3 regions of the Streptomyces sp. NPDC090083 genome follow, and region 1 is predicted to be linked to each of the others. Evidence: riboswitches for the same ligand, from Rfam matches in the RefSeq annotation. Region 1 holds a riboswitch; each other region holds the start of a gene.
The links. Region 1 has a riboswitch for thiamine pyrophosphate ahead of thiC (phosphomethylpyrimidine synthase ThiC). Riboswitches for the same ligand answer to the same signal wherever they lie in the genome.
Positions count from the first base shown of each region.

Region 1 (10,375 bases):
GTGGGCTCCGAGGACGGCGAGGACACCGCGAGTCCCGTGGTCGAGGGACCGCACGTCTACGCCGAGGGACTCGCCATCGCGATGGACGGCGGCGTGACCATGGCCGGAAAACTGCTGGTCCAGCAACTTCCCCTGGATATCTGAGCGTTTATCGGGCAGGCGTCCCCCTCGGAGGACCGGCGGACGACAGCGCTGGCCAGGGGCCAATTTCTGGAAACCCCCTGTCACCGTGTGCCGTCGCCGCTCTACCATCGGCTTATCCGTAGCAGGCTCCCCTCCGTTTCTGCCCGACGGCTCGTTGGCATGCGAGCCCCAAGCCCTACGGAGCATCGGGGGATGCACATGAACAGCGTTCCGCAGCACCTGCACAGCGAGGACCGCCAAGAGTACGAGCGGATCCTCGATGAGGCGCTGCGCTCCGCCCCTACCCGCCCGGAACTGGCCGCTGTCGGTAAGCGGCTCAACCCCGAACAGCTGCGCACCATGGCGCTGAACGCCACCGCACTCATCACGGCGGCCGCGGCGACCGAGTACCAGCACTACGTGAAGGTCCGCGAGGAACTGCGCCAGCCGGCGTCGTCCACCCCGTCGACCGTCCGCGAGTCCGGCTCGACGGAGCCTGGCGGCGTGGGCGCGATGGGGCTCGCCACCACCCTGGGGGAAGCGGCCGAGGGTGCGGGCGCCGTCGCCGTCGCCGCCGTCCTCACCCCCGTCCTGGCAGGCACGGCCGCGGCGATATTCCTGCTCGTGGGGTACATCCTCAAGATGCTCACCCCCGAGCCCGCCTTCGCCAAGACCATGCTCACCGCCGGCTGGGTGTTCGGGGCCATGACCGCCGCGGCGATCCTCGTCGCCGCCGTCGGCCTGCTGCTCACCGCCCTGCGCAACCGGCCCACACTCGAAACCGGCCCCTACGGCGAGTCGGGCGGCGAGGTCGCCCGCGCCAGGGAGGCCTGGCACGACGCCCTTCTGGAACGCGGCATCCTGCCGTTCCTCCAGGAGGCACTGGCGGCTCCGGGCACGGCGGCCCTGCGCCGCACGACCCCCTCGGGACCGAGTCGCATGCCCCACCTCGGCTACGACCGCCCCGGTTTCTCCAGCCCGGACGACGGACCGGAGCCGGGTCACCGCCCGAGCTTCACCAGCCCGGACTTCACCAGCCCGGACTTCGGGGGGCCCGAACACCAGCCGGAGTAGCCCCTCGGCTTGCGCCCCCACCCAGGGGAGCGCAAGCCGAACGCCCGGCCACGGGACGCGAGGGCACGGGGCATAGGGCACGAGGGCACGGCGGCACGGGGCCGCGGAGTCACAGGGTGGGCGAGTGCTGCGCTCGTCTCCGCTCGCGCGACAGCGGGTCGCGGATCCCCTCATGAGGCCCTGGCATGCCGCCCTGCCGGGAACGGGCGGGCGGGGGTGAACCCGTGGTCCGCACGGGGGCTGGGTGTACCCCTCATTCGGAGGACAGTCCCATCCTCCCGCGCCGGGAGATCCGGTTGGCTGGTGATCGTCACCGACCGAGAACCAGATCTCCGGGGGATCCGACCATGCAGATACCGTCGTCGAAGAAGGCCGGCGCCGCCGTGCTGGCAGCAGCCCTGCTCGCACTGGGCACACCACTGGCCGCGACCGCCGCCACCACCGGACACCCGGCACCGAACCCCTCCTACACCGCGAAGACACTCCAACAGGACCTCGCGGCCGTACGGAAAGCCGGCGGCGGCGATGTGAACGTACTCGCCAGGGTCGACGGAACGGGCAGCGCGCCGCTCATGGCCCGCATCGGCACCCGGACCGCCGGTTCCCTGGACCCGGTTCCCTGGAACGCGCACTTCCGCGTGGCCAGCACCACGAAGACCTTCGTCGCGACCGTCGTCCTCCAACTCGTCGCGGAGAAACGGCTGTCACTCGACGACACCGTCGAACACTGGCTCCCTTCGGTCGTCTCCGGCAACGGCAACGACGGCAGCCGCATCACCGTCCGCGACCTGCTCCGCCAGACCAGCGGGCTGTACGACTACGTCGACGATCCGGCGATCCAGGACCAGCTGATCAACCACTTCGACGAGAACCGCTACGAGGACACCCCGACCGCCGACCTGGTCGCGGTGGCGATGAAGCACCGGCCGCTGTTCGTGCCGCAGCCGGGCGGAGCCACCCGGTGGGCCTACTCCAACACCAACTACCTGCTGGCCGGGATGATCGCCGAGAAGGCCGGCGGCGCGAGCTGGCAGGACCTCGTCGAGCACCGGATCATCGCGAAGCTCGGACTGCGCAACACCTCCGTTCCCGGGCTCAACCCGTTCCTTCCTGACCCGCATGTGAACGCGTATCTGACGACCGCCGACGGCAAGCGCCTCGACGTCACCGAGCAGAGCTACCAGCACACCGCCGACTCCGGTGTGGTGAGCACCACCGCCGACCTGAACACCTTCTTCCGCGCCTTGGCCGACGGCCGCCTGCTCCCCGCCGAACAGTGGCGCGAGATGCGGCAGACCGTCGCGCGGAACGACGACCCGGAAGACCTGGCCGAGATGCCCGAGGGCACCTACGGCCTCGGCCTCCGCAAGATCCCGCTGTCCTGCGGCGGCTTCTCCTACATGCACGAGGGCGACGGTCCGGGCGTCAACACCCGCCCCGCGGTGAGCGCCGACGGCAGGCGCGCGGTGACGGTCTCCATCACGACCACCACCGCACCGCCGGACCTCGCCGCCCTCAACCGCGCGACGGGAACCCTCGTCGACCACGCCCTGTGCCTGAAGCCCGCCACGAGCTGACCGAAGGGCTGGGGCCTCTCCGGCGGATCAGGTCGCGGGAACAGGAAATCGACGGTGGCTGATCGGCGCCAGTGAGCCAGGAAAGCGACGGTGGCTGATCGGCGCCGGTGAGCGTAGCCTGGTTCTCCTCTCCTCGGCCGCCTGGTTCTCCTCTCTCCGGCCTGATTCTCCTCACGGCTTCCGCCGTGCTCACGGCGATGTCTCTCACGGTGGGTGCCCCGGGGGAGGTCTTCATCGAGGACAGCTTCAGCCCGGAGCAGGCAGTCGCGAGTCCTCTCTTTCCGGAAGGGTGATGATCGCGATGCTCTCCGGCTGGGCCACGGCCAGGCGGGTGCCGTCCGGGTGGAGGGCGGCAACGGGCGTCGGGATGTGGGTGGCCCCGTAGCTGCCGTCTCTTCGCGACACCTCCACGGTGGGCCACTCCGCCACCACGGCACCCGTCGTGACATCGACCAGCCGCGGATGCCCGTGAAGTGAGACGACCGTGTCGCCCCGCGCGATCAGAGTGCCGACGGAGAAGTCGACCCGGCTGCGATGGGTCCACTGCCCTGCCGAGAGTGACCACACTCCCAACTGTCCCGGGCCCAGGACAGAGAACCCCTCGTCATCGAGAGCCAGCTCCCCGGTCGCCACAGCCACACGGTCGCCGTCGAGCCAACAGGCCGAGACGACCTCATCGTCGACGCCTGGCTCCGACGGCAGCACGCCACGGTCATCGAGCACGGCGGGGTCCGTCAACGCGCGGGCCACGTCGAAGACTTCGGCGATCCCGTGCGGATGCCAGAGCCAGCCGGCCGAGAGCAGGTGTGTCCCGTCCGGGCTCATCTCCAACCGCGAGTGGAAGACGTCCCTCGGACGTCGTTCGCCGACGGTGAGCCGCTCGCCCGACTCCGCGTCCTCGATCTCAAGGACGTTGTACTCCTCCGGGCAGTGGACCAGAACCTCGCGGCCGCCGCGCAACGTCCCGAGTGCCACCGCGTAGTCGAAGTCCTCCGCGTGGTCGTAGCTGCGACTCAGCTCACGGACGAGCCGGTCGCCATCGAGCAGCAACGCCTCGGTACCGCGCTCGGCATAGACGACGGAGTAGCGACCGGAGGGGGAGGCGACGCACCGGTCGAAGGGAGACCCGTGGACGACCGAGGCATGCTGCTCGACGCCGTCAGGACCCCAGCGGCGGCCACCCACCGGATCGACCAGATCATCGCCGTTCCACACCAGCGACTGCGCCTCGGCCGTCACCTTGAGAACGATCAAGACTCCCCCTCATCCCCGTAACACCCTTCGTCCCTGTTAGCCCCGTTATCCCCGTAACACCCGTCGCCCCTGTGCGCACGATGGCGCTGCTGTGCCGAAGACACCCTCCCCACACCCTGCCTCCGGCACAGCACCAGTCCACTGACGTCAGTGCACGTACGTCAGTCCGCTGGCATCAGGCCACTGACGTCAGTCGACGGACGTCAGTCCGCCATCGGCAGATACACCCGGTTCCCGCTCGCCGCGAACTCCTTCGACTTCTGCAGCATCCCCTCGGCGACCTCCTCGGCCGTCGCCCCCGCAGCCGCCGTACCGCCGAACTGCGCTGTGATGCTGTGGCTGATCTTCATCGAGCAGAACTTCGGCCCGCACATGGAGCAGAAGTGAGCGGTCTTGGCGGGCTCGGCCGGAAGCGTCTCGTCGTGGAACTCCCGTGCCGTGTCCGGGTCGAGGGCCAGATTGAACTGGTCCTCCCAGCGGAACTCGAAGCGGGCGTCGGACAGCGCGTCGTCCCATACCTGTGCACCGGGGTGCCCCTTGGCGAGGTCGGCTGCGTGGGCGGCGATCTTGTAGGTGATGACGCCGGTCTTGACGTCGTCACGATTGGGCAGGCCCAAGTGCTCCTTGGGCGTGACATAGCAGAGCATGGCCGTGCCCCACCAGGCGATCATCGCGGCACCGATGCCGGAGGTGATGTGGTCGTACGCAGGCGCGACGTCCGTCGTCAGCGGGCCGAGCGTATAGAACGGAGCTTCATCACAGATCTCCTGCTGAAGGTCGATGTTCTCCTTGATCTTGTGCATCGGGACGTGTCCCGGGCCCTCGATCATCGTCTGAACATTGAAACGCTTCGCGATCGTGTTGAGTTCCCCGAGAGTCCGCAGTTCCGCGAACTGTGCCTCGTCGTTGGCGTCCGCGATCGAGCCGGGCCGCAGGCCGTCGCCGAGCGAGTACGTGACGTCGTACGCGGCGAGGATCTCGCACAGTTCCTCGAAGTTCTCGTACAGAAACGATTCCTTGTGGTGCGCGAGGCACCACGCCGCCATGATCGAGCCGCCGCGCGAGACGATGCCCGTCTTGCGGTTCGCCGTCAGCGGTACGAACGGCAGCCGCACGCCCGCGTGGACGGTCATGTAGTCCACGCCCTGTTCGGCCTGTTCGACGACCGTGTCCTTGTAGATCTCCCAGGTCAGCTCCTCGGCGCGGCCGTCGACCTTTTCCAGCGCCTGGTAGAGCGGGACCGTGCCGATGGGGACGGGGGAGTTGCGCAGCACCCACTCGCGCGTGGTGTGGATGTTGCGGCCGGTGGACAGGTCCATCACCGTGTCGGCGCCCCATCGCGTCGCCCAGGTCATCTTGTCGACCTCCTCCTCGATGGAGGAGGTGACCGCGGAATTACCGATGTTGGCGTTGACCTTCACCAGGAACCGCTTGCCGATGATCATCGGCTCGATCTCGGGGTGGTTGACGTTGGCGGGCAGCACCGCGCGCCCGGCCGCGATCTCCTCGCGGACGACCTCGGCCTCGACGTTCTCGCGTACGGCCACGAACTCCATCTCGGGGGTGACCTCGCCCCGTCGCGCATAGGCGAGTTGCGTGACCGCCGTACCGTCACGGCCTCGGCGCGGCTGACGGGGGCGGCCCGGGAAGACCGCGTCCAGGTTGCGCAGGCCGCCGCGCGGTGAGGTGTGCTTGATCCCGTCGTCCTCGGGACGGACGGGCCGGCCCGCGTACTCCTCGGTGTCGCCGCGGGCGATGATCCAGTTCTCCCGCAGCGGCGCCAGTCCCCTGCGGACATCGGTGTCGACGAGCGGATCGGTGTACGGGCCCGAGGTGTCGTACAGCGTCACCGACTCCCCGTTGGTGAGGTGCACCTGACGGACCGGCACCCGCAGATCGGGGCGCGAGCCCTCGACGTACCCCTTGTGCCAGCCGATGGACTTCCCGGCCTCCGTGGGCTGTTCGGCCCGTGCGGACTCATCGCCCGAAATGGGCTGTTCGTCCTGGCTGAAGGCAGGCGTGCGTGCGTCCTTGTTGGTCATGAGACCTACTCCCTACGCCGGCATTACCCGGTAACAGGTTCGGCGGTCGACGCAGCGGCTTCCGTCAGCCGATGTTTCATGTGAAACATCACTCGATTCAGGTGACGTTTCCCGTGAAACATCGCAGAGACGAAGGTCAGCGCCCTCTCAGCCCGGTGCTCCGAGCTCCCGCGTGTGCAAAGGTGCCTCCACGCTAGCGCCATAAGTGGCGCGGTGAACAGTGGGCCTCCGGCGTTCTTGCGATGATCGGGCGGTGACCACGACACAGCAGCCTCCGTACCCGCCGACCGGGCCGCCTCATGGCCACGACCATGGATCCGGCGACGACCACGGTTCGGGGCACGACCACGGACCGGGCGGGCACGGTTCGGACGGCCACGGTTCGGGTGCGGACGGTGGACACGGGTCCGGTGGCGGCGGTGGGCACGGTCATTCGCACAGCCACGGCCCCGCCGCCCCCGTCTCCCGGCATCTGCGGAAGGTCATCGCGGCGATCCTGATCCCGTTCACCGTGGCGGTCGTGGTCGGCATGGTGGTGCTGTGGCCCGGCGGCGCCCCCTCGCACAAGCGCACCGGCGTCGGCTTCGACCGGCAGACCCAGCAGGCGACGGTCACCAAGGTCGTCAGCGTGAGCTGCGCGTCGGTGAACGCGTCCGGCGGGGGTTCGACCGGGGACACCTCCACCGCCGAGGGCTCCTCCGCGGCGCAGGAAGCGGCCGGCACCTGCAAGAAGGCCACGGTCACGGTCTCCACCGGAAAGGACAAGGGCCGTACGTTTACGGAGATCGTCCAGCCCGACCAGTCACGGCAGTTGCATCAGGGCGAGAAGGTCGTGGTCGCGTACGAACCCTCGGCGCCCAGGGATCTGCAGTACTCCGTCACCGATGTGAACCGTAAGTTCCCGATGGCGCTGCTCGCCGGGATCTTCGCACTGGCCGTCGTGGTGGTGGGCCGGCTGCGCGGAGTCATGGCGCTGATCGCGCTGGCCATCAGCTTCATGATCCTGAACTTCTTCATCCTGCCCGCGATCCTGCACGGCTCGAACCCGCTGATCGTCGCGGTGGTCGGATCGAGCGCCATCATGCTGATCGCCCTGTACATGTGCCACGGCCTGTCGGCCCGTACGTCCGTGGCGGTGCTCGGCACCCTGATGTCGCTGGTACTGATCGGCGTCCTGGGCTCGGTGTTCATCGGCTGGGCCGCGCTGACCGGCAACACGGACGACAACACGGGCCTGATCCACGGGCTGTACCCGTCGATCGACATGAGCGGTCTCCTGCTCGCCGGCGTCATCATCGGTTCGCTCGGTGTGCTCGACGATGTGACGGTCACCCAGACCTCAGCGGTGTGGGAGCTGCACGAAGCCAATCCGTCGATGGGCTGGCGCGGGCTGTACCGCGCCGGCATCCGCATCGGCCGCGACCACATCGCGTCCGTCGTCAACACCCTCGTCCTCGCCTACGCGGGCGCCGCGCTGCCCCTGCTGCTGCTCTTCTCCATCGCCCAGAGCAGCGTGGGATCGGTCGCCAACAGCGAGTTGGTCGCCGAGGAGATCGTGCGCACACTGGTCGGCTCGATCGGCCTGGTCGCCTCGGTACCGGTCACGACGGCCCTCGCGGCCCTGGTCGTCTCGGCGGACCGCCCGGGACGCGAGGCGGTTCCTGCCGGGGCAGCGGGTGTACCGGGTGGCGCGGGCGTAGCTGGTGCGGCGGGTGCGACCGGTTCGGCTACGGCGTCCACGGCGGCGCCGGGCGCCAAGCCCGCGCCGGCCCGGGGCGGGAAGGGCCGACGGCGCAAGCGATGAGGCGTTCCGGGTTCTGAGGCGCCGCAGCCCCTGGGCGCTCGCCGGCACTCCGGCTCCGCGGTCTCTGTCCACAGCCTCTGGGCCGCCGTCAGCCTTCAGGCTCCGCAACCGCTCGGGCCGTCCCAAGCACTGAGGTTCCGCAAGGGCTGAGGTTCCGGAAAGGCCGGGTGCGCGGCGGGCGGCGGGCGGCGGGCGGCGTGGTGCTCCTGGTTGACGAGGGCAATGGCTGGGTGCCGCAAGGACGGGACCGTGCCCCAACTCCAGCCTCGCCACCGGACCATGCCCCGGCCCCGGCACTCGCCCCGCCCTCGCCACCGTTGCCGGCACAGGCAGCACCGCCACCGGCACCGGCAAGCACCGCATGCGGCGGGAACCGCCCCAGGAAGCCACGCAGAAGCGTTACTGCGGAGCTCCGCGCCTCCGGGGGAACTCCGGGGCGTTCGAGGCGCCCGAAGGACTCCTGAGGCTCACAGCGCCTCCAGCCCCTCCCGCGCAGCCAAGAGCTCAAGCGCTCCCGCACGGGTGGCGAAGCGTTACGCCAACTCCCGCTCCCACCGACGCCCCACGCGTCACCCCGCGCTCTGCTCCTCCGCGAGGATGCGTTCCAGCGCCTCGCTGAGGTGGGTGTCGAAGTCCGCCAGGGCCGCTTCCTGACCGAGCGGAACCAGCCGGTCGGTGCGGTCGAGGAACGCCACGAGCGGTGCTGCTCCCGTGCGGAACAGCGCCTGGTCGCTGCCCACCTGAAGTCGGATCAGCACCTCGCCCAGCGTCTCGACGTCGACGGGCTCGATCCGCACGTCGCCCTCCCCGCACGCCATGCCCAGCCCGTCGATCAGCAGCTCACGACCGAAGGTCCAGGTCACCGGGGCGTCACCCGGCAAATGGAAGGTCAGCCGCACGGCGTACGGATCGGACGTCGCGTAGCCCAGCTCGACCGGGATGCGAAAGGACAGCTCCTCGGAGACGAGGAAGCTCATCATGACCTCTGCCTGTACAGACTCGTGCATCGCCTATCCCGTCAATTGCCGCCGAGTGGCCGGGAATGATCCCCGTGACACTGAAGGAATATTGCTGAACGTACACGTTAGATCACAAGGAGTAAGTTTTCAGATGCTGATAGAGAGCTCGAGCGACCCCACCAGCCTGCTGACCTCGGCCTGCAACTGGCGGGCCGCGATCAGCAGCCGTCCGGCCTGGTGCGAGGGCAGGGACAGGGCCATCGTGGCCGCCGTGGTGCCGAACGTGATCGGGACCGCCGCGCAGACCGTGCCCAGCGCGTACTCCTGACGCTCCACCACCAGCTCCATCCGCCCCATGCGTTCCAGGCGCCGCAGCAGGGCGCGGTCGTCCCGAACGGTGTACGGGGTGAGGGATCGCACGGGGTACCGGTCGAGGTGGTCGCGGCGCGCGCCGTCGTCCAGCTGGGCCAGCAGACACTGCCCGACCGCGTGCGCGTGCCCCGTCTCACGGAAGCCCGCCCACTCCTGGACCGCCGGATTGCCGGGGGTGTCCGAGACGCACAGAACCTCGATCTCGCCATCGCGGTACATCGCGTAGTACACCGGCACACCGATCAAATCCCGCCAACCTGCCAACGCGTCGACGATCGTGCTGCGACGTTTCTCCTGCGCCCCGTTGCTGCTCAGCCTCGTGGCCGCCTCCCCGAGGAAGAACAACCCCTTGTCACGCCGGAGATAGCCCTCGTGCACGAGGGTGCGCAGCAGGTGGTAGGCGGTGGGAAGAGCGAGGCCGGTCTCCCGGGCCAGTTGCTTGGCGGGCGCCCCGTGCGCGTGCGCAGCAACGGATTCCAGCAGACGCATGGCCCGCTGGACGGACCCGATGAGCGTGGCGGCGGACGCCTGCGGACCGGAGACCCCGGCGTCGGCGCCAGCCCTAGCTCCAGCTCCAGCTCCAGCTCCAGCTCCAGCTCCAGCTCCAGCTCCAGCTCCAGCTCCAGCTCCAGCTCCAGCTCCAGCTCCAGCAACGGTCGTAGCGGAACGCTGCTGCGGCGGTGCCGCGACGGGACGGGATCGTGGGGCGGCTGTCACGGGTCGTTGCGGCGGAGCGCCTGCGGCGGGGCGTGTCGGCGCGGAGGCTGTCGCGGGGCGTAGCGGCGGGGCGTCCGGCATCGGTCGGAGCTGAGTGGGAGCCCCAACGGGGGCTAGGTGCGCCGGGGTTGCCGTGGAACGAGTCTGCGCGGAGGCCGCCACGGGATGCAGCTGCGCGGAGGCCGCCATGGGATGCGGTTGCGCGGCGTCCATGTCGGGTCGTAGCTGCGCCGGGCCCGCCACGGAACTGATCGGCGCAGGGGCCGCCGTGGCATTCACCGGCACGGCATCTGCGGCGGGTCGAGGCGACACGGCATCCACCACCGGCCGGATCTGCACGGGAACCCCTACGGGCCCTGGCTGGACCGGAGTCACCACGGAAGGGGGCTGCACAGAGGCCGTCACCGGCCGGAGCCGCGTGGGAAGCCCTGCGGGAAGCCCCCCGGGACCTGC
Region 1 covers NZ_JBIVED010000006.1:216,448-226,822, forward strand. The annotation lists gene ACIPTO_RS22940 (metallophosphoesterase) at 1-144, shown strand, start outside; gene ACIPTO_RS22945 (hypothetical protein) at 337-1,197, shown strand; gene ACIPTO_RS22950 (serine hydrolase domain-containing protein) at 1,545-2,774, shown strand; gene ACIPTO_RS22955 (hypothetical protein) at 3,021-4,028, opposite strand; gene thiC (phosphomethylpyrimidine synthase ThiC) at 4,232-6,070, opposite strand; TPP riboswitch at 6,063-6,252, opposite strand; gene ACIPTO_RS22965 (YibE/F family protein) at 6,324-7,874, shown strand; gene ACIPTO_RS22970 (SsgA family sporulation/cell division regulator) at 8,444-8,881, opposite strand; gene ACIPTO_RS22975 (IclR family transcriptional regulator) at 8,981-9,715, opposite strand.

Region 2 (10,375 bases), on a different contig from region 1:
AGATCGAGACGGTCGAGGACTTCGACGCGATCGTCTCGTCCCGCGGCACTCTCGCCGGACACCGCGTCCAAGGCGTCGATCTGACGGACCGTACGCGGGAGTTGCTCACCACGGACACCTCGGGCGCCGTCTTCCTCGGCTGCCCGATGCGCGACGAGGCGTCCGCGAAGGTCCGCGCCGACGGAGCCCTGGTCTTCCCGCCCGTCCCGCACCTCCCCTTCGACCCCTACCGCGGTCATCTCTACACGCCCGCCGAGCTGTTCGCCTCGCTCGACGAGGGCTACGAGCGGACGCCGGACGCGCTCGCGTACGCCTGGTTCCAGCGGACCAGGGCCGACGGCGACATATACGCGTCGACGCTGCGCGCCGTCCACGACGACTCGATCTCCGACGCCCTCGACGAACTCCTGCGCGGCGCACGGGTGGTGGGGATCATGGGCGGCCACGCGACGGCCCGGGGCACGGAGGCCTACGGCGGTGCCGCGCGCCTGGGCCGCGAGCTGAGCCGGGCCGGCTTCACCGTGGCGACCGGCGGCGGGCCCGGCGCGATGGAGGCGGCGAACCTGGGCGCGTACGCGGCGCCGTACGAGGACGCGATGCTGGCGGAGGCGTGCCGACTCCTCGCCGGATCACCGTCGTTCAGGCCCTCCGTCACCGACTGGGCGCGGCGCGCCTTCGAGGTCCGCACCCGCTGGCCGAAGGGCAACCACTCGATCGGCATCCCGACCTGGTTCTACGGTCACGAGCCGCCGAACGCCTTCGCCTCGCACATCGCCAAGTACTTCGCCAACGCCACCCGCGAGGACGGCCTGTTGGCGCGTTCCAACGCCGGGGTGGTGTTCCTGCCGGGTGCGGCCGGGACCGTGCAGGAGATCTTCGACAACGCGACGCCGAACTACTACGAGTCGCGCGGCGAGCCCACCCCGATGGTGCTCGTGGACCGGGAGCACTGGACCGAGCGGCTGCCGGCGTGGCCGCTGCTGCGTGCACTTGCCCGGGAACGGCCAATGGAGGCCCGTATCGCCCTCGTTGACCGGATCGAGGAGGCTCCGGAGGCGCTGAAACGTCTCTCTGATTAAAGTGCAAGTAAAGGCAACTGCCGTACACGGCATATGCATTGACACTGCTTACGCAGCACTTATAGACCAGTGAGACTCCTGGGGGTAGTGGTGCCTCACCTCATTGCCGCTCCATCTCCCCCTAAGCCCCCCGCAGTTGCACATCCCGTGAAGGGCAAACGTGTCCATATCTCGACGTTCCGTACGCATCCTCGGTGTCGCGTCCGCCTCGGCCGCGCTCGCGCTCGGTTTTGCGGGCAACGCACTCGCCTGCAACATCAGCGAGTTCTCGGCCGAAGCGACCTGTGACGGCACCAACGGTGTCATCACCGTCACCGACAAGGACGCCTCGGCCACCGAGGCGACCGTCACGGTGTTCCTGGAGAACAACGGCGCCGACGCCAAGCAGATCGGTACGGCGCAGACCGTCAAGGGCTCGCGCGAAGGCGTCACCATCACCTTCGCCGAGGACTGGCAGCCGAACGCGACGTACCGCGTTCACGTCAAGGCCGGCAAGCAGGTCGACAAGGACATCACGCCGAACCTGACCACGCCGTCCAAGGCCTGCAAGGCCGAGGAGTCGCCCAGCCCGACCCCGACCGAGGCCTCCCCGACCCCGTCGGAGACCGCCTCGACCCCGGCCGGGTCCGACACCCCGACCCCGTCGGCCACGGAGAGCAGCAGCACCGCTCCCGCGACGACCACGGACAACGCCCCGTCCCCGGCCGCCGGTTCCTCGAACCTCGCCGAGACCGGTGCGAACTCCAACACCGGCATGATCGCCGGCATCGCGGGCGCCTTCGTCGTCGTGGGCGGCGGAGCCGTCTACTTCGGTATGCGCCGTCGTGGTGCCAACAACGGCAGCTGATCGACAGCCGCTGAAAAACCCGCAGTCGTGGCCCGTCCGGTTCGTGGGGACGGGCCACACGCATGTCCCCGCCGGTAGCCGGGTACGACGGTCAGCCGTCGAGCACGACGATCTCCGCCGCGTCGAACTCCACCCCGACCGCGTTCCCGACCTCCGGCGCCGACCGCAGCGGGCAGGCCGCCTCAAGGCGCGGCGCGTCCTCCGGCTGGAGCTGTACGGCGACATGGGTGCCCCGGAAGGTGCGGGCGGCGACCGTGCAGCGCAGGCCCTCGTCGGCGGGCAACAGCCGTACCCCCGCCGGGCGTACGAGGAGGGTGCGGGTGCCCTGCGGGGCGTCCTCGGGGACCGGGACCTTGCCCCAGGGGGTGTCGGCGGCCTCTCCCGCGACCGTGGCCTCCACCACGTTGTCGAAGCCGAGGAAGCGGGCCACGAACTCGTCGGCGGGCTGCTGCCACACCTGGAGCGGCGTACCGGACTGGGCGATACGGCCGTCCCGCATCACGACCACCCGGTCGGCCAGCGCGAAGGCCTCGCCCTGGTCGTGCGTGACCGCCAGCACGGTCGTGCCCAACGTGCCGAAGAGCTCGCGGAGTTCGACGACCAACCGCTCCCGCAGGGACCGGTCGAGCTGGCCGAGCGGCTCGTCGAGCATGAGGAGCCGGGGCCGGGGCGCCAACGCCCGCGCCAGTGCCACCCGTTGCTGTTCGCCGCCGGAGAGCCCGGCGACCGCACGGCGGGCCGCGCCCGGCAGTCCGACCAGGTCGAGCAACTCGCCCACCCGGTCGTCCTGTTGCCTCCTCGACGCCCCGTGCATGCGCAGCCCGAAGGCGACGTTGCCGGCCACGTCCCGCTGCGGGAACAGCTGATGGTCCTGGAACATCAGACCCACGCCCCGCTTGTGCGCGGGCACGCCCGACTGGTCCCTGCCGTCGAGCGAGACCCGCCCGGCGTCCAGCGGCTGGAGCCCGGCGACCGCCCGCAGCAGCGTCGACTTGCCGCTGCCGCTGGGCCCGAGCACACACACGATCTCGTGCTCCGCGACCTCCAGGTCGACGGCGTCCAGCACCGGCCGCCCCCCGAACCGTACGGTCGCCTCCTCAAGGCGGAGCAGCATCGCAGGCGGCATGGTCGGCGGCATCTAGAACTCCCCGGTCCGGTCGGTGCGCAGCCGCTCCAGGACCAGCAGGGCCACCGCGCACACCAGCATCAGAATCGTCGAAAGGGCCATCGCCTGGCCGTAGTTGAGGTCACCGGGGCGCGACAGCAGCCGGGCGACGGCGACCGGCAGGGTCGGGTTGTCGGGCCGCGCGATGAACACGGTCGCCCCGAACTCGCCCAGCGACACCGCGAAGGCGAACCCGGCGGCGATCAGCAACGCCCGCCGCACCAGCGGCAGATCGACCTCGCGCCACACCCGCCACGGCGACGCCCCGAGCACGGCCGCCGCTTCCCGAAGCCGCCCGTCCACCGCCCGCAGCACGGGCAGCATCGTCCGTACGACGAAGGGGACTCCGACCAGGGCCTGTGCGAGCGGCACCAGGATCCAGGAACTCCGCAGATCCAGCGGGGGTCTGTCGAGCGAGATCAGGAACCCGAAGCCGACCGTCACCGCCGACACCCCGAGCGGCAGCATCAGCAGCGCGTCGAAGCCCCGCACCAGCCGCCCGGCATCGCGCCGGGTGAGGGCGGCGGCGGCGAGCCCGCCGATCACCACGGCGATGGCGGTGGCGGCGAGGGCGTACTCCAGCGAGTTGCCGATCGCGGCGATCGGCGGGACCAGGAAGGTTCCGCCGTCGTCGTGGGTCAGCGCGCGGTAGTAGCCGAAGTCCGGTGTGTCCAGCGAGCGTTGGACCAGCACGGCGAGCGGCAGCAGAAGCAGCACCGCGACGGACGCGACGACTCCGGCCAGCAGGGTCCACTGGCCGGCCCCGCGCGGGCGCCGTGCGGTCACCGCCGGGTCCACGAGCCGCAGGGCGCTCTCCCGTCGCCGTACCGTCCAGGCGTGCACGGCGAGGATCGCGCCGACCGCGACGAACTGGACGATCGTCAGGACGGCCGCCGTGGAGAGGTCGAAGACCTCGGAGGTCTGGCGGTAGATCTCGACTTCGAGAGTCGAGAAGGTCGGGCCGCCGAGGATCTGGACCACGCCGAAGGACGTGAACGTGAAGAGGAAGACCATCAGCGCGGCGGCGGCCACGGCGGGCCCCAGCGCGGGCAGCGTCACCGTCCGCCAGGCCCGCGGCCGGGAGGCGCCGAGCATCCGCGCGGCCTCCTCCTGACGCGGGTCCAGCTGGGACCACAGGCCGCCCACCGTCCGTACGACGACCGCGTAGTTGAAGAAGACGTGCGCGAGCAGGATGGCCCACACGGTGGTGTCCAGCCGTACGCCCCACAGGTCGTCGAGGAGTCCGCCCCGGCCGACGAGCGCGAGGAAGGCCGTACCGACGACGACCGTCGGCAGCACGAACGGCACCGTCACGACCGCCCGCAGGACGTGCCGGCCGGGGAAGTCGAAGCGCGCGAAGACATACGCGCCGGGGAGCGCGATCAGCAGCGTGAGCGCGGTGGACGCGAGCGCCTGCCAGGTGGTGAACCACAGCACGTGCCGGATGTCGGACTGGCCCAGCACGTCCCAGACACGGCCCACCTTCCAGGCGCCGTCGGCCTTCAGGCCCCGTCCGACGATCGCGGCGACCGGGTAGGCGAAGAACACCGCGAAGAACGCGACCGGCAGGGCCATGAGGCCGAGCCGGGTCGCGCCGCCCCCGCGGGCCTTCCGCTGCTTCCGCGGGGCTACTTCAGTACGAGCGAGGTCCACGACTTGACCCACTGGTCCCGGTCGGCGGCGATCTTCGCGGGCGCCATGGTCTCGGGGTCCGGGGCCTGGCGGCCGTACTTCTCGAACTCCTGCGGTACCTGGGCGCCTTGGACCACCGGGTAGACGAACATGTTGAGCGGCATGTCCTGCTGGAACTCCTTGGTGAGCAGGAAGTCGAGGAACGCCTTGCCGCCCTTGGTGTTCTTCGCGTTGCTGAGCAGCCCCGCGTACTCGGTCTGCCGGAAGCAGGTGCCGTACGACACCCCGGTGGGCGCGGTGGTCGGCTTCGGGTCGGCGTAGATCACCTCGGCGGGCGGCGAGGAGGCGTACGACACGACGAGGGGCCGGTCACCGCCCGCCTTCTTGCCGCCCGCGGAGCCGGAGAACTCCTGGTCGTAGGCCTGCTCCCAGCCGTCGACGACCTTCACGCCGTTGGCCTTGAGCTTCTTCCAGTACGCCTGCCAGCCTCCCCCACTCTCGGCTTCGCTCGAGCGGGAGGTGCCCCCATCCCCGTACTGCGCCGCGCTGCCGAGCAGGAAGCCGAGGCCGGGCGAGGAGGTGGCCGCGTTCTCGGTGACGAGGAGGTTCTTGTACTCCGGCTTGACCAGATCCGCGAAGGACGTGGGCGGGGTCAGCTTGTGCTTGCTGAAGTAGGCCTTGTCGTAGTTGACGCAGATGTCGCCGGTGTCGATGGGCGTGACCCGGTGCCTGGCCTCGTCGACGCGGTACTCGGGCTTGACGAGCGCGGCGCCCTTCGCGTCGTAGGACTGGAAGAGGCCGTTGTCGAGGGCGCGGGAGAGCAGGGTGTTGTCGACGCCGAAGAAGACGTCGCCCTGGGGGTTGTCCTTGGTGAGGATCGCCTTGTTGACGGCCTGGCCGGCGTCGCCGTCCTTGAGGACCTTGACGGTGTAGCCGGACTGCTTCTCGAAGTCCTTGAGGACGCTCTTCGAGACGGCCCACGAGTCGTGGCTGACGAGGGTGACGGTCTTGGAGTCGGCGCCGCTGCCGCTGTCGGACGAGCCGCACGCGGAGAGCGTGAACAGACCGAGGCCGACGGCCGCGGCGATGAATGTCCTGGTGTGCACTGGATTCCTCCTGGGGTGTCCAGGAAGAGACGCGGCCCTGCCCACAGGAGGTGGGCAGGGCGCAACAGCAAGAGTGATGACCGAACTTCCTACCCAGAATGACCTGGGCGAGGTTCAGAGGGTCTGCGGACAATCCCGCACTCTCAGCGCTGTGGCGCTCCCCTGTCGGAATATGAAGATGTACCTACGCCGGTCAGCCTACCGCTCGGTCGCGGCGAGCTGGCCGCACGCTCCGTCGATCTCCTGGCCGCGGGTGTCCCGGACCGTGACCGGCACCCCGTGGGCCGCGATGGCCTCGACGAACGCCTTCTCGTCCTCGGGGCGCGAGGCCGTCCACTTCGAGCCCGGCGTCGGGTTCAGCGGGATCAGGTTGACGTGCACCGGCTTGCCCTTGAGGAGGCGGCCGAGACGGTCACCGCGCCACGCCTGGTCGTTGATGTCGCGGATCAGCGCGTACTCGATGGACAGCCGGCGGCCCGACTTCGCCGCGTACTCCCAGCCCGCGTCGAGGACCTCGCGGACCTTCCAGCGGGTGTTCACCGGGACCAGGGTGTCGCGCAGCTCGTCGTCCGGCGCGTGCAGCGAGATCGCCAGGCGGCACTTGAAGCCCTCGTCCGCGAAGCGGTGGATCGCCGGGACGAGTCCGACCGTCGAGACGGTGATCCCGCGCTGCGAGAGACCGAGGCCGTCCGGCTCCGGGTCGGTGAGGGCGCGGATGGACTGGACGACCCGCTTGTAGTTGGCCAGGGGCTCGCCCATGCCCATGAAGACGATGTTGGAGAGCCGCGCGGGCCCGCCCGGGATCTCGCCGTCCCGCAGCGCCCGCATGCCGTCCACGATCTGGTGCACGATCTCGCCGGTCGACAGATTGCGGTCCAGGCCGGCCTGACCGGTCGCGCAGAACGGGCAGTTCATGCCGCATCCCGCCTGCGAGCTGATGCACATGGTGACCCGGTCCGGGTACCGCATCAGCACGGACTCGACGAGCGTCCCGTCGAACAGCCGCCACAGCGTCTTGCGGGTGGTGTCCTGGTCGGTCGACAGATGCCGGACGACGGTCATCAGCTCAGGGAGCAGCGCCTCCCGCAGCTTGGCGCGCGAGGCGGCGGGGATGTCGGTCCACTCCGCCGGGTCGTGCGCGAGCCGCGCGAAGTAGTGCTGCGAGAGCTGCTTGGCGCGAAACGGCTTCTCCCCGACCGCGGCGACGGCTTCCTTGCGCTCGGCGGGCGTGAGGTCGGCGAGGTGCCGCGGCGGCTTCTGGGCTCCGCGGGGGGCGACGAATGTGAGTTCTCCGGGCTTAGGCATGGCCCTACCAGTGTCGCAGACATACGACGAGGGGCTCGCCGCCCTGTGGACGACGAGCCCCTCACGTACACAACCGCAGGTCAGCGGCGCGACAGGGCGGTCTGTTCGTCAGCCGGAGCCCACGAACAGCACCAGCAGCAGCCACACCACCGGCGCTGTCGGCAGCAACGAGTCGAGCCGGTCCATGATGCCGCCGTGGCCCGGCAGGAGCGTGCCCATGTCCTTGATGCCGAGGTCACGCTTGATCATGGACTCGCCGAGGTCGCCCAGCGTGGCGCTGGCCGCCACCGCGAGGCCCAGGATGAGGCCCTGCCACCAGCTGCCGTCGTCGATCAGGAACTGCATGCACAGCGCGCCCGCCACCATCGCGAAGGACACCGCCCCGAACAGGCCCTCGCGGGTCTTCCCGGGGCTGATGCGCGGGGCGAGCTTGTGCGTGCCGAAGCGCCAGCCGACGGCGTAGGCGCCCGTGTCGCTGACCACGGTCAGCAGCAGGAACGTCAGGACGCGCCAGGCGCCGTCGTCGGCGGTGAGCATCAGGGCGACGAACGTGGCCAGGAACGGCACGTAGAACGCCGCGAAGACGCCCGCCGTGACGTCCTTGAGGTAGCCCTCGGGCGGTTCCGTCATCCGCCAGACGAGGACCGCGAGCGCGGTGAGCGCCATGGCGACCCAGGCACCCTCGGGACCCCGGACGTAGCCGGCGACGACCATCGCCGCACCGCCGACCGCGAGGGGCACGAGGGGCGCCTTGATCCCCTTGCGCTCCTCCAGCCGCGAGGTCAGCTCCCAGAGGCCCACGACGACGGCGACCGCTATGACGCCGACGAACACGGCCTTGACGACGAACAGGGACGCGATGATCACCGCGCCGAGTCCGACCCCGACCCCTATGGCCGCGCCCAGGTCCCGGCCCGCGCTCTTCTTCTGCGGGGCGGGCGCCGCCGGCGGGACGTCGGGCATGGGCTCCGGATTCTGCGGCACCGCCCCGTAGGGCTGCGCCTGCGGCATGTCAGAGGGCTGCGTCCGCGGGTCGTACGACTGCGGCTGCCGTACGTCGTACGGCGGCTGCTGCGTCTCGTCGCGGAACAAGGGGCCGCTCAGCCGAGCGGCCCCCCGGTCGTCATCCTGGTGTCCGCCGTATGCGGGCTCGTCGGGCACGATGGGCATGGGGCGAGTCTGCTGCGCCTCAGGCGCATCGTACGTGGGACCCGCCGGGGCAGCCCCCTGGACAGGCCCCTGGTCGGACGGCCCCCAGTACCCGGCTTGTGGCGGCGCCCCCCAGGAAGAGTCGTTCATCAGACCTCGAGCAGCTCCGCTTCCTTGTGCTTGAGGAGTTCGTCCACCTGGGCGACGTACTTCGCCGTGGTGTCGTCGAGCTCCTTCTCCGCACGACGGACCTCGTCCTCGCCGGACTCCTTGTCCTTGACGAGCTTGTCCAGCGCGTCCTTGGCCTTGCGGCGGACGGCGCGGATGGACACCTTGGAGTCCTCGGCCTTGGCCCGGGCCACCTTGATGTAGTCCTTGCGGCGCTCCTCGGTCAGCTCGGGGAACGTCACCCGGATGATGTTGCCGTCGTTGCTGGGATTGACACCCAGGTCCGAGTCGCGGATCGCCTGCTCGATGTTCCGCAGCGCGGACTTGTCGAACGGGGTCACCACGGCCATCCGCGGCTCCGGTACGGAGAACGAGGCCAGCTGGTTGATCGGCGTCAGCGCGCCGTAGTAGTCGGCCACGATCTTGTTGAACATCGCCGGGTGCGCACGACCGGTGCGGATCGCGGCGAAGTCCTCCTTGGCGACCACGACGGCCTTCTCCATCTTCTCCTCGGCCTCGAGGAGGGTCTCTTCGATCACCACTTGCTCCTGCGTGTCTTGAGTAGGCCCGGCTGCTGTGCTGTGTCGGCGGCCGGCTGCGTCGCGTCTTCTTCCTGCACGGTTCCCGACCGGCAGGACATTGTCCATCCCCCGGTCAGGGTCATCAGCCCTGGCTGCCTTGGTCACCCACAAGCGTGCCGATCTTCTCACCCTTGACGGCGCGGGCGATATTGCCCTCCGCAAGAAGCTCGAAGACCAGGATCGGAAGCTTGTTGTCGCGGCACAGCGTGATGGCGGTCATGTCCGCGACCTTGAGGTCCTGGGTGATGACCTCGCCGTAGCTGAGCGAGTCGAACTTGACGGCTTCGGAGTTCGTCTTCGGGTCGGAGTCGTAGACCCCGTCCACGCCGTTCTTGCCCATCAGCAGCGCCTCGGCGTCGATCTCCAGGGCGCGCTGGGCGGCGGTGGTGTCGGTGGAGAAGTAGGGCATGCCCATACCGGCGCCGAAGATGACCACGCGGCCCTTCTCCAGGTGACGCACGGCGCGCAGCGGGATGTACGGCTCGGCGACCTGGCCCATGGTGATGGCGGTCTGGACGCGGCTGTCGATGCCCTCCTTCTCCAGGAAGTCCTGGAGGGCGAGGCAGTTCATCACCGTGCCGAGCATGCCCATGTAGTCGGAACGGGCCCGGTCCATGCCGCGCTGCTGGAGCTCGGCGCCGCGGAAGAAGTTCCCGCCGCCGATGACGACGGCGATCTCCGCGCCGTCCCGGACGACGGCCGCGATCTCACGGGCGATCTTGTGCACCACGTCGGGGTCCACGCCCAGGCCCCCGCCGCCGGAGAAGGCTTCTCCGGAGAGCTTCAGCATGAACCGGCCGCGTACCTTGCCGTCGTCGGTCTTCTGGGGCTTGGTGGTCATGGCGTTCTCCTCATGGTGCACATACGAAGAAGGCCACTGCCGGTGGGGTGTCTGTCGCATCCCATGCTCGGCAATGGCCTCCTCGTCAGATCTGCTGTCGTCCGCCACGCGCGCGTGCGCGACGGCGTACCCGGCCGACTGCTGACGACCCTAGCGGGATTCCGCCGGGCGCCGCGCGTCGATCGCGGTACGGACTCAGATGCCGACCTTGATGCGCGTGAAGCGCTTCAGGGTGACACCCGCCTCGTCCAGAACCTTCTGGACGGACTTCTTGGGGTCGAGCGCGTACGGCTGACCGAGCAGCGTCGCGTCCTTGAAGAAGCCGTTGACGCGACCCTCGACGATCTTGGCGATCGCGGCCTCGGGCTTGCCCTCGGCGCGGGTGGTCTCCTCGGCGATACGGCGCTCGGACTCGACGACCTCGGCCGGCACGTCGTCCTTGGCCAGGTACTTCGGCGCGAAGGCGGCGATGTGCTGGGCGACGCCGCGGGCGACCTCGGCG
Region 2 covers NZ_JBIVED010000010.1:253,200-263,574, reverse strand. The annotation lists gene ACIPTO_RS31565 (Rossmann fold nucleotide-binding protein) at 1-1,079, shown strand, start outside; gene ACIPTO_RS31560 (LAETG motif-containing sortase-dependent surface protein) at 1,240-1,926, shown strand; gene ACIPTO_RS31555 (ABC transporter ATP-binding protein) at 2,018-3,052, opposite strand; gene ACIPTO_RS31550 (ABC transporter permease) at 3,065-4,666, opposite strand; gene ACIPTO_RS31545 (thiamine ABC transporter substrate binding subunit) at 4,720-5,829, opposite strand; TPP riboswitch at 5,898-6,003, opposite strand; gene rlmN (23S rRNA (adenine(2503)-C(2))-methyltransferase RlmN) at 6,028-7,134, opposite strand; gene ACIPTO_RS31535 (phosphatidate cytidylyltransferase) at 7,243-8,433, opposite strand; gene frr (ribosome recycling factor) at 8,433-8,990, opposite strand; gene pyrH (UMP kinase) at 9,115-9,873, opposite strand; gene tsf (translation elongation factor Ts) at 10,069-10,375, opposite strand, start outside.
Region 2: it holds a riboswitch for thiamine pyrophosphate, as region 1 does, so the genes downstream of both, ACIPTO_RS31545 (thiamine ABC transporter substrate binding subunit) here and thiC (phosphomethylpyrimidine synthase ThiC) in region 1, are expected to answer to the same signal.

Region 3 (10,375 bases), on a different contig from region 1:
CCCGCCGGGACCCTCCGTCACCCATGTCATGGTCTGGGCGGAGTACGGCTTCAGCGCCAACCTCCGCCTCACGGACTTCGCCGCCGCCGGCACCATCTTCGCCACCCACAAGGACGGCGAACTCCTCACCGCGGAACACGGCTTCCCCCTCCGCCTGGTCGTCCCCCACCTGTACGCCTGGAAGGGCCCGAAGTGGGTCCGGGGCGTCGAGTACATGACGGCGGACCGGCGCGGATTCTGGGAGGAGCGGGGCTACCACAACGTGGGCGACCCGTGGAAGGAGCAGCGGTACTCCTACCAGGAGGGCCCCGGCGAGGGGCCCGAACTGTGAGCCCTACGCGTCCCTGAGCTTCTTCAGACGCTCCACGTCCGCCGCATGCCCTTCCCTGCCCCCGGGCGTCTCGATGACCAGCGGTACGCCCTCGGTCGCCGGGTGGGTCATCAGGGCCCGGAAGGGGTCCTCGCCGATGTGCCCGGAGCCGATGTTCTCGTGGCGGTCCTTGTGGGCGCCGACGACGTCCTTGGAGTCGTTGGCGTGGATCAGTCTCAGCCGCCCCTCGCCGACCGTGTCCACCAGCAGGTCGAGGGTCTGGTGCATACCGCTCGGGCCGGTCAGATCGTGCCCGGCGGCGAAGATGTGGCACGTGTCCAGGCAGACGCCCAGCTTCGGATGGGCGTCCAGCGCCTCGAAGTATGGGCCGAAGTCCCAGGTCCGGGAGCAGAGCGAGGAACCCTGGCCGGCCGTCGACTCCAGGAGCAGGAACGGGTCGTCGTCATGCGTCAACTCGTCCAGCAGGGGCAGCAGACGCTCCCGCACCTGGGCCAGCGCCACCGCCCGCTCCCGCCCGCCCGTCGCGCTCCCGGTGTGCACCACGACACCGAGCGCGCCGATCTCCCGGCCGCGCCGCAGCGAGTGCCGCAGGGACTCCACCGACTTCTCCACGGTGGCCTCGGTGTGCGAGCCGAAGTTGATCAGGTACGGGGCGTGCACGTACGCCGGGATCGACTCCGCCGCGCAGGCCGCGCGGAACTCCTCGTCCTGGCGCGGGTTCCCGGCCGGTGTGGCCCAGCCGCGCGGGTTGGCGACGAAGACCTGCACGGTCTCGGCGGCCAGCTCGCGCGCGTAGGACAGACCCACGGAGTGCAGGCCGCCGGCCACGGGGACATGGCCGCCGACGGGGTTCCGGATGACGGGGGCGACGGGGTTGCGGGAGGCGGGGGAGGGCTTGCTGCTCACCCGGCCAGGGTGTCACGCGCGCGGGCCGCCCCCGTCACCGGATGGTGATCGTGATCGTCGACCCCTTGGGAGCCTGCTGGCCCGCGTCCACGGACTGTTTCTTCACGGTGTCCCCGAACAGACCGAGCAGACCGCGGTCCTCCTTGACCTCGAAGCCGGACTGTTCGAGGAGCTTCGTCGCGGCGTCGACGCTCGCGCCGACCACGCTCGGGACCTCGACCATCTCCGGGCCCTTGGACAGCGTCAGCGTCACCGTGTCGCCCTCGGCGGCCCGGCTGTCGCCGGCCGGGGTCTGCTGGGCGACCTGGCCCGCGTCGTACTCCGAGGTGACCTCGGTGGCCGCCACCTTCACCGTGAGACCGGCTTCCTGGAGGTCCGCCTTCGCGTCGTCCAGGTCCTCGCCGGTGACGTCCGGCACGTCGACCGCGCTGCCCTTGCTGACGGTCAGGGCTATCGCGGAACCCGCGCGGCGCTTCGTGCCCGCCTCCGGGCTCGTGCTGATGACGGAGCCCTTGGGGACGTCGTCGCTGAACTCCCTGGTGACCATGCCGGCCGCGAGTCCGTCCCGCTTCAGCGTGCTCTGCGCCTTGTCCAGGCGGATGCCCGCCAGGTCCGGGACCTTCACGGTCTCCGGGCCGTCCGAGATGGTCAGGGTCACCGAGTCGTTGTCCCGGATGCGGGCGCCGGACTCCGGGTCGGTGCTGATGACCGTGCCGCGCTTGACGGTGTCGCTGTAGGCGTGGTCGACCTTCTTGACGTCGAGACCGGCCTCCTTGAGCCGCTCCCTCGCCTGCGCCTCGGACTTCGACAGCAGCGGCGGGACCTTCGTGAACTGGCCCGAGTTGATGTACCAGACGCCCGCCCCGACCCCCATGACCAGCAGCAGCGCGGCGACGATCGCCAGCAGACCGCGCCGGGGCCGCCGCGCGTCGCGCGGCCGGGGCGGCAGCGGGGGGCCGCTCTCGAACCTGCTGGTCCGGTTGACCGGGTCGCCCGGCCCGCCGTCCTCGTCGACCGGCAGCGGACGCGACGGGGGTCCCCCCGCGCGAGCGGAGCCGGGCAGGGGGGAGGTCAGCGAGCGGGGGATCACGCTCGTACGGTTCTCCGCGTTCGGATGCTCCGAGGCCAGCGCCTGCGGCGGCACCGCGTCCAGCTGCCCGTCGCTCAGCCGCGCGCGTGCCTCGCGGACGAGACCGAACAGCGCGACCGCGTCGTACGGCCGGAGGTCGGGGGTGCGCGCGGTGGCGGTGGCGACCAGCTCGTCCAGCTCGTACGCCAGGCCCGGCACGACGGCCGAGGGCGGCGGGACGTCCTCGTGCAGGTGTTTGTAGAGCACGATCGCGGCCGAGTCGCCCTCGTGCGGCTTCCGGCCGGTGAGCATCTCGTACAGCACGACACCGCACGCGTACACGTCGACCCGGGGGTCGGCGTTGCCGCCCTCGATCTGCTCCGGCGCGAGATACGACACCGTGCCGAGCACGGACCCGGTGGTGCTGGTGACGGTGTCCACGGACCTGACGAGCCCGAAGTCGGCGACCTTGACCCGGCCGTCGTCCCCTATGAGCACGTTCTCCGGCTTCATGTCCCGGTGCACGAACCCGGCCCGGTGCGCGGCGCCGAGCGCAGCGAGCACCGGCTCCAGGATGTCCAGGGCGGCCCGCGGCTGGAGCGCCCCGCGCTCGCGCAGCACGTCCCGCAGGGTGCAGCCGGCGACGTACTCCATCGCCAGATAGACGTACGTCCGGTCGGCGCCCTGGTCGAAGACCTGCACCACGTTCGGGTGCGCCAGCCGCGCCACGGACTTCGCCTCACGGATGAACCGGTCCACGAAGTGCCCGTCGGCCGCCAGCGTCGGGTGCATCACCTTGAGGGCGAGCACCCGGTCCAGGCGGGTGTCCACGGCCCGGTAGACCGTGGCCATCCCGCCGACGGCGATCCGCGCGTCGACGCGATAGCGGCCGTCGAGCAACTGCCCGACGAGAGGGTCATGAAGGGTCGTATCCACGCAGGTGAGTGTACGAGCCGACGCTGACACCATGACGTTTTCGGCCGGTTTAGGGGCCGTACTGAAGCGGACCTGTGACGCATCGCACGTGTCCGCGGCCACCCGCGACGGGGGCGTCCGCACGGGTGGGGGACGGAACGGCGGTGCGGCGCGGGTGCCTAGAAAGCGGGCCGTTCGGGGTCCAGGGCGGCGAGGCCCTCCGCAGGTGAGGACGCCGACGCGAAGTGTCGGCGGGGGATCCGCCCCGCCCGCGACGCCAGCCGCCCCGCCTCCACCGCGCTCCGCATCGCCGACGCCATCAGCACCGGTTCCCGCGCTCGCGTCACCGCCGACGCGAGCATCACTCCCGCGCATCCCAGCTCCATCGCGAACGCCACGTCGGACGCCGTCCCCGCTCCCGCGTCCAGAATCACCGGCACACGCGCGTGCTCGGTGATCAACTGGAAGTTGTGCGGATTGCGGATCCCGAGCCCCGACCCGATCGGCGACCCGAGCGGCATGACCGCCGCGCACCCGACGTCCTCCAGCTTCCGCGCCAGCACGGGATCGTCGTTCGTGTACGGCAGCACCGTGAACCCGTCGTCGACCAGCGTCTCGGCGGCGTCGAGGAGTTCGACCGGATCGGGCAGCAACGTGCGCTCGTCCGCGATCACTTCGAGTTTGACCAGCGAGGTCCCCAGCGCCTCCCGCGCCAGCCGTGCCGTCAGCACGGCCTCGCCCGCGGTGAAACAGCCCGCGGTGTTCGGCAGCACCCGGATGCCGAGCCGCTCCAGGACGGACAGCACCGAGCCGTGGACGGAGGCGTCGACGCGCCGCATCGCGACCGTCGTGAGCTCCGTGCCGGAGGCCACCAGCGCGCGCTCCAGGACGTCGAGGCTGGGGGCACCCCCGGTACCCATGATCAGCCGGGACGCGAAGGACGTACCACCGAGGACGAAGGGGTCGTCGGCCATGGGTCAGCCTCCTTGGACGGCGGTGAGGACCTCGACGCGGTCACCCTCGGAGAGGGAGGTCGACGGCCACTCCGCGCGCGGGACGACGGTTTCGTTGAGGGCGGCGGCCACTCCGGAGGGAGCCGGGGTGAGGGTCCGCACGAGCACGTCCAGGGGCGTGCCGGGCGCGATCTCCTGGTGCTCGCCGTTGACGGAGATGTTCATGCGGGCTGCTCCAGGAGTTCCGTGCGGGCGAACCGCTTCGGGCTGAACGGGCGTGCCTCGTCCGGCAGTCCACCGGTGCTCAGCGCGTGCGCCAGGGCATCGCCGGTGACCGGGGTGAGGAGTACGCCGTTGCGGTAGTGCCCGGTGGCCAGCAGCAGTCCCGGCAGGGTGGTCGGGCCGAGCAGCGGCGCGTTGTCGGGGGACCCGGGGCGCAGTCCTGCCCGGGTCTCGGTGAGCGGCAGTTCGGTGATCCCGGGGACCAGCTCATGGGCGTCGCGCAGCAGTTCGTAGACACCGCCCGCGGTCACCGTGGTGTCCCAGCCGAGTTCCTCGCTGGTCGCGCCGACGACCAGCTCGCCGTTCTCGCGCGGCACCAGGTAGACGTGGCTGCCGCGCACCAGGGCGCGCACGGTACGGCTCAGGAAGGGCGCGTGGCGCTGTGGCACGGTCAGCCGCAGCACCTGGCCCTTCACCGGCCGTACGGGCGGCAGGACGTCGTCGGGGACGCCCGCCAGACGCCCGCTGAGGCTGCCGGCCGCGAGGACCACCTGGTCCGCGGCGAGCGTGCCGCCGTCCCGCGTGACGACCCCCGTGGCGCGGTCCCCCGCGACCGTGAGCCGCTCGGCCCAGGTCCGGTGGAAGACGACCCCGGCGCGCTCGCAGGCGGCCACCAGGGCGGCCGCCAGCCGCCGCGGGTCGACCTGGTGGTCCCCGTCGACCCTGAGCCCTCCGCGCACGCCCGGCGCGAGCATCGGCTCCAGGCGCCGGCACTCGCGCCCGGACAGCCACTCGGAGTCCAGCCCCGACTGCCGCTGCAGGGCGTGCAGTTCACGCAGATGGGCGCGGTCGTCGGCGTCCAGGGCGACGGCCAGCGTGCCGCAGCGGCGGTAGCCGAGGTCCAGGCCGGTGAGGTCGGTCAGCTCGGCCGCGAAGTCCGGGTAGCGGTGGGCCGAGGCCAGGTTGAGGGCGAGCAGGGTCTGCTCGCCGTAGTGGAGTTCGGTGACGGCGGCCAGCATCCCGGCCGCGACCTGGGCGGCCCCGCCGCCCGGCTCCGGGTCCACCACGGCCGTGCCGAGGCCGCGCTGGGCCGCGCGCCAGGCCGTGACCAGGCCGATGATCCCGCCCCCGACGACGAGGACGTCTGAGGTGTGTGCAGGCATGGGCGTCCAGCCCCTCCCTTCGCCGGCATGACCCGGATCAGGTTCGTACGGTCGGAGGCCGCCAGCCTCCCTCTCAGCCCGGTGCGCCCGGACTCCCGCGAGTGCTTTACTCGGCCACCCTAGCCCGTGCCCCGTGCGCCAGTAAGGGAGCCTTCGTCCATGGTCCGTTCGCTCGACGGTCTCGTCCTCGCCCCCGTCGCCGACCAGGCCCCGGGGCAGGTCGGCACCCGCACCCGGTTCACGTACCACGAGCGGGACGGCGAGGTCTGGGCCGAGTACGCGGGCGGCGACGTCGTACGGGGGCGTCTCGTCGGCACGCGCGCGGGGGACCGGATCGACTTCCGGTACGTCCAGCTGAAGACGGACGGGACGACGTCCTCAGGGCACTGCGTCTCCCTGGTGACCGAGTCGCCCGACGGCCGCGTCCGCCTGGAGGAGACCTGGGAGTGGGAGTCCCAGGAGGGAAACGGGACCAGCACTGTGGAACAGGTCACCTGACGCGCCCGCTGACTGACAAATCGTCAGGTGTCTATGGTGATCGAGTGAGCGAGCAGACGCGGGACCAGGGCACAGTGGCGGAGCGGCGCGTGGTCGTCGTCGGCGCGGGCATGGCCGGGGTGCAGACCGCGGTCGCCCTCCGGGAACAGGGCTTCACCGGCAGCGTCACCCTGATCGGCGCGGAACCCCATCAGCCCTACGACCGGCCCCCGCTGTCCAAGGCCGTCCTGCTCGGCAAGGCCGAGGGTTCCGCCTTCGACGTCGACTTCGAGGCGCTCGGTCTCGAAGTGCGGCTGGGGTGCGAGGTGCTGGGCCTGCGCCCCGGCGACCACGAACTGGACACCGCCGAGGGCCCGGTGCCCTACGACGTCCTCGTCCTCGCCACCGGTGCCGAACCGATCCGGCTGCCGGGTGCCGACGGCGTCCCCGGCGTCCATCTGCTGCGCACTCTGGACGACGCCGAGCGGCTGCGCCCGGTGCTCGCCCGGCAGCACGACATCGTGGTCGTCGGCGCGGGCTGGATCGGCGCCGAGTTCGCCACCGCCGCGCGCGAGGCGGGCTGTGCGGTGACCGTCGTGGAGGCGGCGGACCGGCCGCTCGCGGGGGCGCTGCCCGCCGAGGTGGCCGCGCCGATGGCCGCCTGGTACGCCGCCGCAGGAGCCTCCCTGCGGACGCACGCACGCGTGGCGCACGTCGAGCCCGGCGAAGTGGTCCTCGACGACGGGACCCGGCTGCCCGCCGGAGCTGTCGTGGTCGGCATCGGCGCCCGCCCCGCCACCGCCTGGCTGACGGGCTCGGGCATCGCCCTGGGCGCGCACCACGAGGTCCTGGCCGACGACCGCCTGCGCACCTCGGTGCCGGACGTCTACGCGGTCGGCGACTGCGCCTCCTTCCCCTCGGGGAGGTACGGCGAGCGGCTCCTCGTCCACCACTGGGACAACGCCCTCCAGGGGCCGCGCACGGTCGCCGCGAACATCGTCGGGGAGGCCTCGGCGGTGTACGACCCGGTGCCGTACTTCTGGTCGGAGCAGTTCGGCCGCTTCGTCCAGTACGCCGGCCATCACGCGTCCGCCGACACCGTCCTGTGGCGCGGCGACCCGTCCACCCCGGCGTGGAGCGTCTGCTGGCTGCGCGGGGACCGCCTGGTGGCCCTGCTGGCGGTGGGCCGCCCCCGTGACCTGGCCCAGGGCCGTCGGCTGATCGAGTCGGCGACCCCCATGGACCGCGAGCGGCTGGCGGACGCTTCTCTCCCGATGAAGACCGCTGTCGCCTAGTTCGTCCCACCGGGTCGGACCGGCCCGGCTTCCGACTGTCAGTCCGGGATGGCACGCTGTTTACGTGACCGAGATTGACGCAAAGACCGATGCTCTCGTCCCCGCCTGGCTCACGCTGCCCGACATCGCGGAGATGCTCGATGTCGAGGTGACCCGCGTGCGGCAGCTGGTCAAGGAGGGCCAAGTCATCGCCGTACGCCGTGGTGAGAACCGCGCGCTGCACGTCCCCGCCGCCTTCATCGACGGGGCCGAGCAGAAGGTCGTCAAGGGCCTCACGGGGACCCTGACGCTCCTGCGGGACGACGGCTTCTCCGACGAGGAGATGCTGGAGTGGCTCTTCACCCCCGACCCCAGCCTGCCCGGCACCCCCGCGCAGGCCCTGAGCGAGAATCGCGGCACGGAGGTGAAGCGCCGCGCCCAGGCGCTCGCCGTCTGACCCGGACGACCGCCAGGTGTACGGGCCGCGGCGAAGCTCACCGCGGCCCGTACGCGACACCACCGCACATCGGACAACGGGGGACACACGCATGCCCGACACCACCGCCGCAGCCGCCCGCGCGGAACTCGCCGACGCCCGGGTCTACCTCTGCACGGACGCCCGCAGACGCCAGGGCGACCTCGCGGAGTTCCTGGACGCGGTCCTGGCCGGCGGGGTCGACATCGTGCAGCTGCGCGACAAGGGCATGGAGGCCGCCGAGGAGCTGGAGCACCTCCAGGTCTTCGCCGACGCCTGCGCCCGGCACGGCAGACTCCTCGCGGTCAACGACCGCGCGGACGTCGCCCACGCCGCGGGCGCCGACGTACTGCACCTCGGGCAGGGCGACCTCCCGGTGCCCGCCGCCCGCGCGATCCTCGGCGAGGACGTCCTGATCGGCCGCTCCACGCACGCCGAGTCCGAGGCCGCCGCGGCGGCCGTTCAGGAGGGCGTGGACTACTTCTGCACGGGCCCGTGCTGGCCCACCCCCACCAAGCCCGGCCGTCACGCCCCCGGTCTCGGCCTGGTCCGGTACACGGCCGCCCTGGGCACCGACCGCCCCTGGTTCGCCATCGGCGGCATCGACCTCGGCAACCTCGACGAGGTGCTCGAAGCGGGCGCCCGCAGGGTCGTCGTCGTACGGGCCGTCACGGAAGCGGACGACCCGGGCGCGGCGGCGGCCGAGTTCGCGAAGCGGCTGCGGCAGGCCTGACGGGCGCACGGCTCGATTCCGGCTGTCCGATGGGTGGACAACAAGGCGACAAAACAGGCAAATTCCCCGTTCCGGTTGGGTGTCCGGCGCCCCCTGACTAACCTGCGGGTATGGCCTTCGGAACCGCGTCCACCAGGACCGATCGCGCACGCACCGTGCGTGACATGCTCGCGACCGGCAAAAGGACGTACTCGTTCGAGTTCTCCGCGCCGAAAACTCCCAAGGGCGAGCGGAACCTGTGGAGCGCGCTGCGGCGGGTCGAGGCCGTCGCCCCAGACTTCGTCTCCGTGACCTACGGCGCCGGCGGCTCGACCCGCGCGGGCACCGTCAAGGAGACCGAGCAGATCGTCGCCGACACCACGCTGACCCCGGTCGCCCACCTCACCGCGGTCAACCACTCCGTCGCCGAACTGCGCAACATCATCGGCCAGTACGCCGACGCGGGCATCCGCAACATCCTCGCGGTGCGCGGCGACCCGCCCGGCGACCCCATGGCCGACTGGGTGGCGCACCCCCAGGGGCTGACGTACGCGGCCGAACTGGTGCGGCTCATCAAGGAGTCCGGTGATTTCTGCGTCGGCGTCGCCGCCTTCCCGGAGATGCACCCGCGCTCCCCGGACTGGGACACGGACGTCGCGCACTTCGTCGACAAGTGCCGGGCCGGCGCCGACTACGCGATCACGCAAATGTTCTTCGAACCCGAGTCGTACCTGCGGTTGCGCGACCGAGTCGAGGCCGCGGGCTGCCCGACCCCCGTCATCCCCGAGGTCATGCCGGTGACCAGCGTGCGAATGCTGGAGCGGTTGCCGCAGCTCAGCAACGCCGACATCCCTGCCGCCCTGAAAGAGCGAATCCTCACAGCCAAAGACGATCCGGCGGCTGTACGCTCGATCGGAATCGACTTCGCCACGGAGTTCTGCGCCCGGCTGCTGGCCGAAGGAGTGCCGGGCCTGCACTTCATCACGCTCAACAGCTCCACGGCGACGCTGGAAATCTACGAGAACCTGGGCCTGCACCATCCACCGCAGGCCTAGACCGGCCGCCGGGACATACGACACACTGCGTAGCGGCCACTGGGAGAGGGGCGTACATGGGCTGGACGGTCCTCTACATCGCGTTCGGCATCGTCGCACTGTGGTTGCTCGGTGAGGTGCTGCTGCAGTACAAGGCACGCCTGCGCTGGCGACTGCTCGCGTTCGTCGGCTTCCTGGGCGTCGTCCTGGGTGTGCTGATTCCCTCCGTCGTCGTCATCGGCCTCGGCGCCATCGCCTTCGCCGTCGGCCAGACCTACGTCACCCTCTCGTTCCGCCGCGGCTTCGAAGAGGGCTGGGCGGTCTCCGGCCGGCCGAGCGTGGGCGGCATCAAGCGCCGCCGCGGCGAACCGGACGACCAGGACCCGAACCCGGACGCGTCCGGCCTGGGGTCGGGCTCCGGCGCCTTCCAGGACTACGACCGGAACAAGGCCTTCGGCCAGGACGACGACTACGACCGCGACGACGTCTTCACCCCGAACCGCCCGCTGAATCCCACGGCCGCCGAGACCACCTCGGTCTACGAGCCGCAGCCCCTCCCGGACGACACCGGCTCCTACGGCGTGTACAACACCGCCGCGTACGCGAACGCCACCGACCCCGACTTCGCGGGCACGGACCAGGCGTACGCCGCCGCGGGCCAGACCCAGGACCAGGCCTACGCGGCCGCTGCCCAGGGCGACGGCCAGAACTACGGCTACGACCAGTACACGGGCTACGACCAGCAGCAGTACGGCTACGACACCACCGGCCAGCAGCAGTACGCGGCCTACTCCGACCCGTACATCGGCACCCAGACGTACGGCGGCACCGGCTACGACACGGG
Region 3 covers NZ_JBIVED010000007.1:41,128-51,502, forward strand. The annotation lists gene ACIPTO_RS24505 (sulfite oxidase-like oxidoreductase) at 1-331, shown strand, start outside; gene ACIPTO_RS24510 (deoxyribonuclease IV) at 335-1,237, opposite strand; gene pknB (Stk1 family PASTA domain-containing Ser/Thr kinase) at 1,272-3,242, opposite strand; gene ACIPTO_RS24520 (thiazole synthase) at 3,401-4,195, opposite strand; gene thiS (sulfur carrier protein ThiS) at 4,199-4,399, opposite strand; gene thiO (glycine oxidase ThiO) at 4,396-5,559, opposite strand; TPP riboswitch at 5,557-5,668, opposite strand; gene ACIPTO_RS24535 (hypothetical protein) at 5,719-6,057, shown strand; gene ACIPTO_RS24540 (NAD(P)/FAD-dependent oxidoreductase) at 6,102-7,331, shown strand; gene ACIPTO_RS24545 (Rv2175c family DNA-binding protein) at 7,396-7,767, shown strand; gene thiE (thiamine phosphate synthase) at 7,859-8,518, shown strand; gene metF (methylenetetrahydrofolate reductase [NAD(P)H]) at 8,629-9,552, shown strand; gene ACIPTO_RS24560 (hypothetical protein) at 9,609-10,375, shown strand, end outside.
Region 3: it holds a riboswitch for thiamine pyrophosphate, as region 1 does, so the genes downstream of both, thiO (glycine oxidase ThiO) here and thiC (phosphomethylpyrimidine synthase ThiC) in region 1, are expected to answer to the same signal.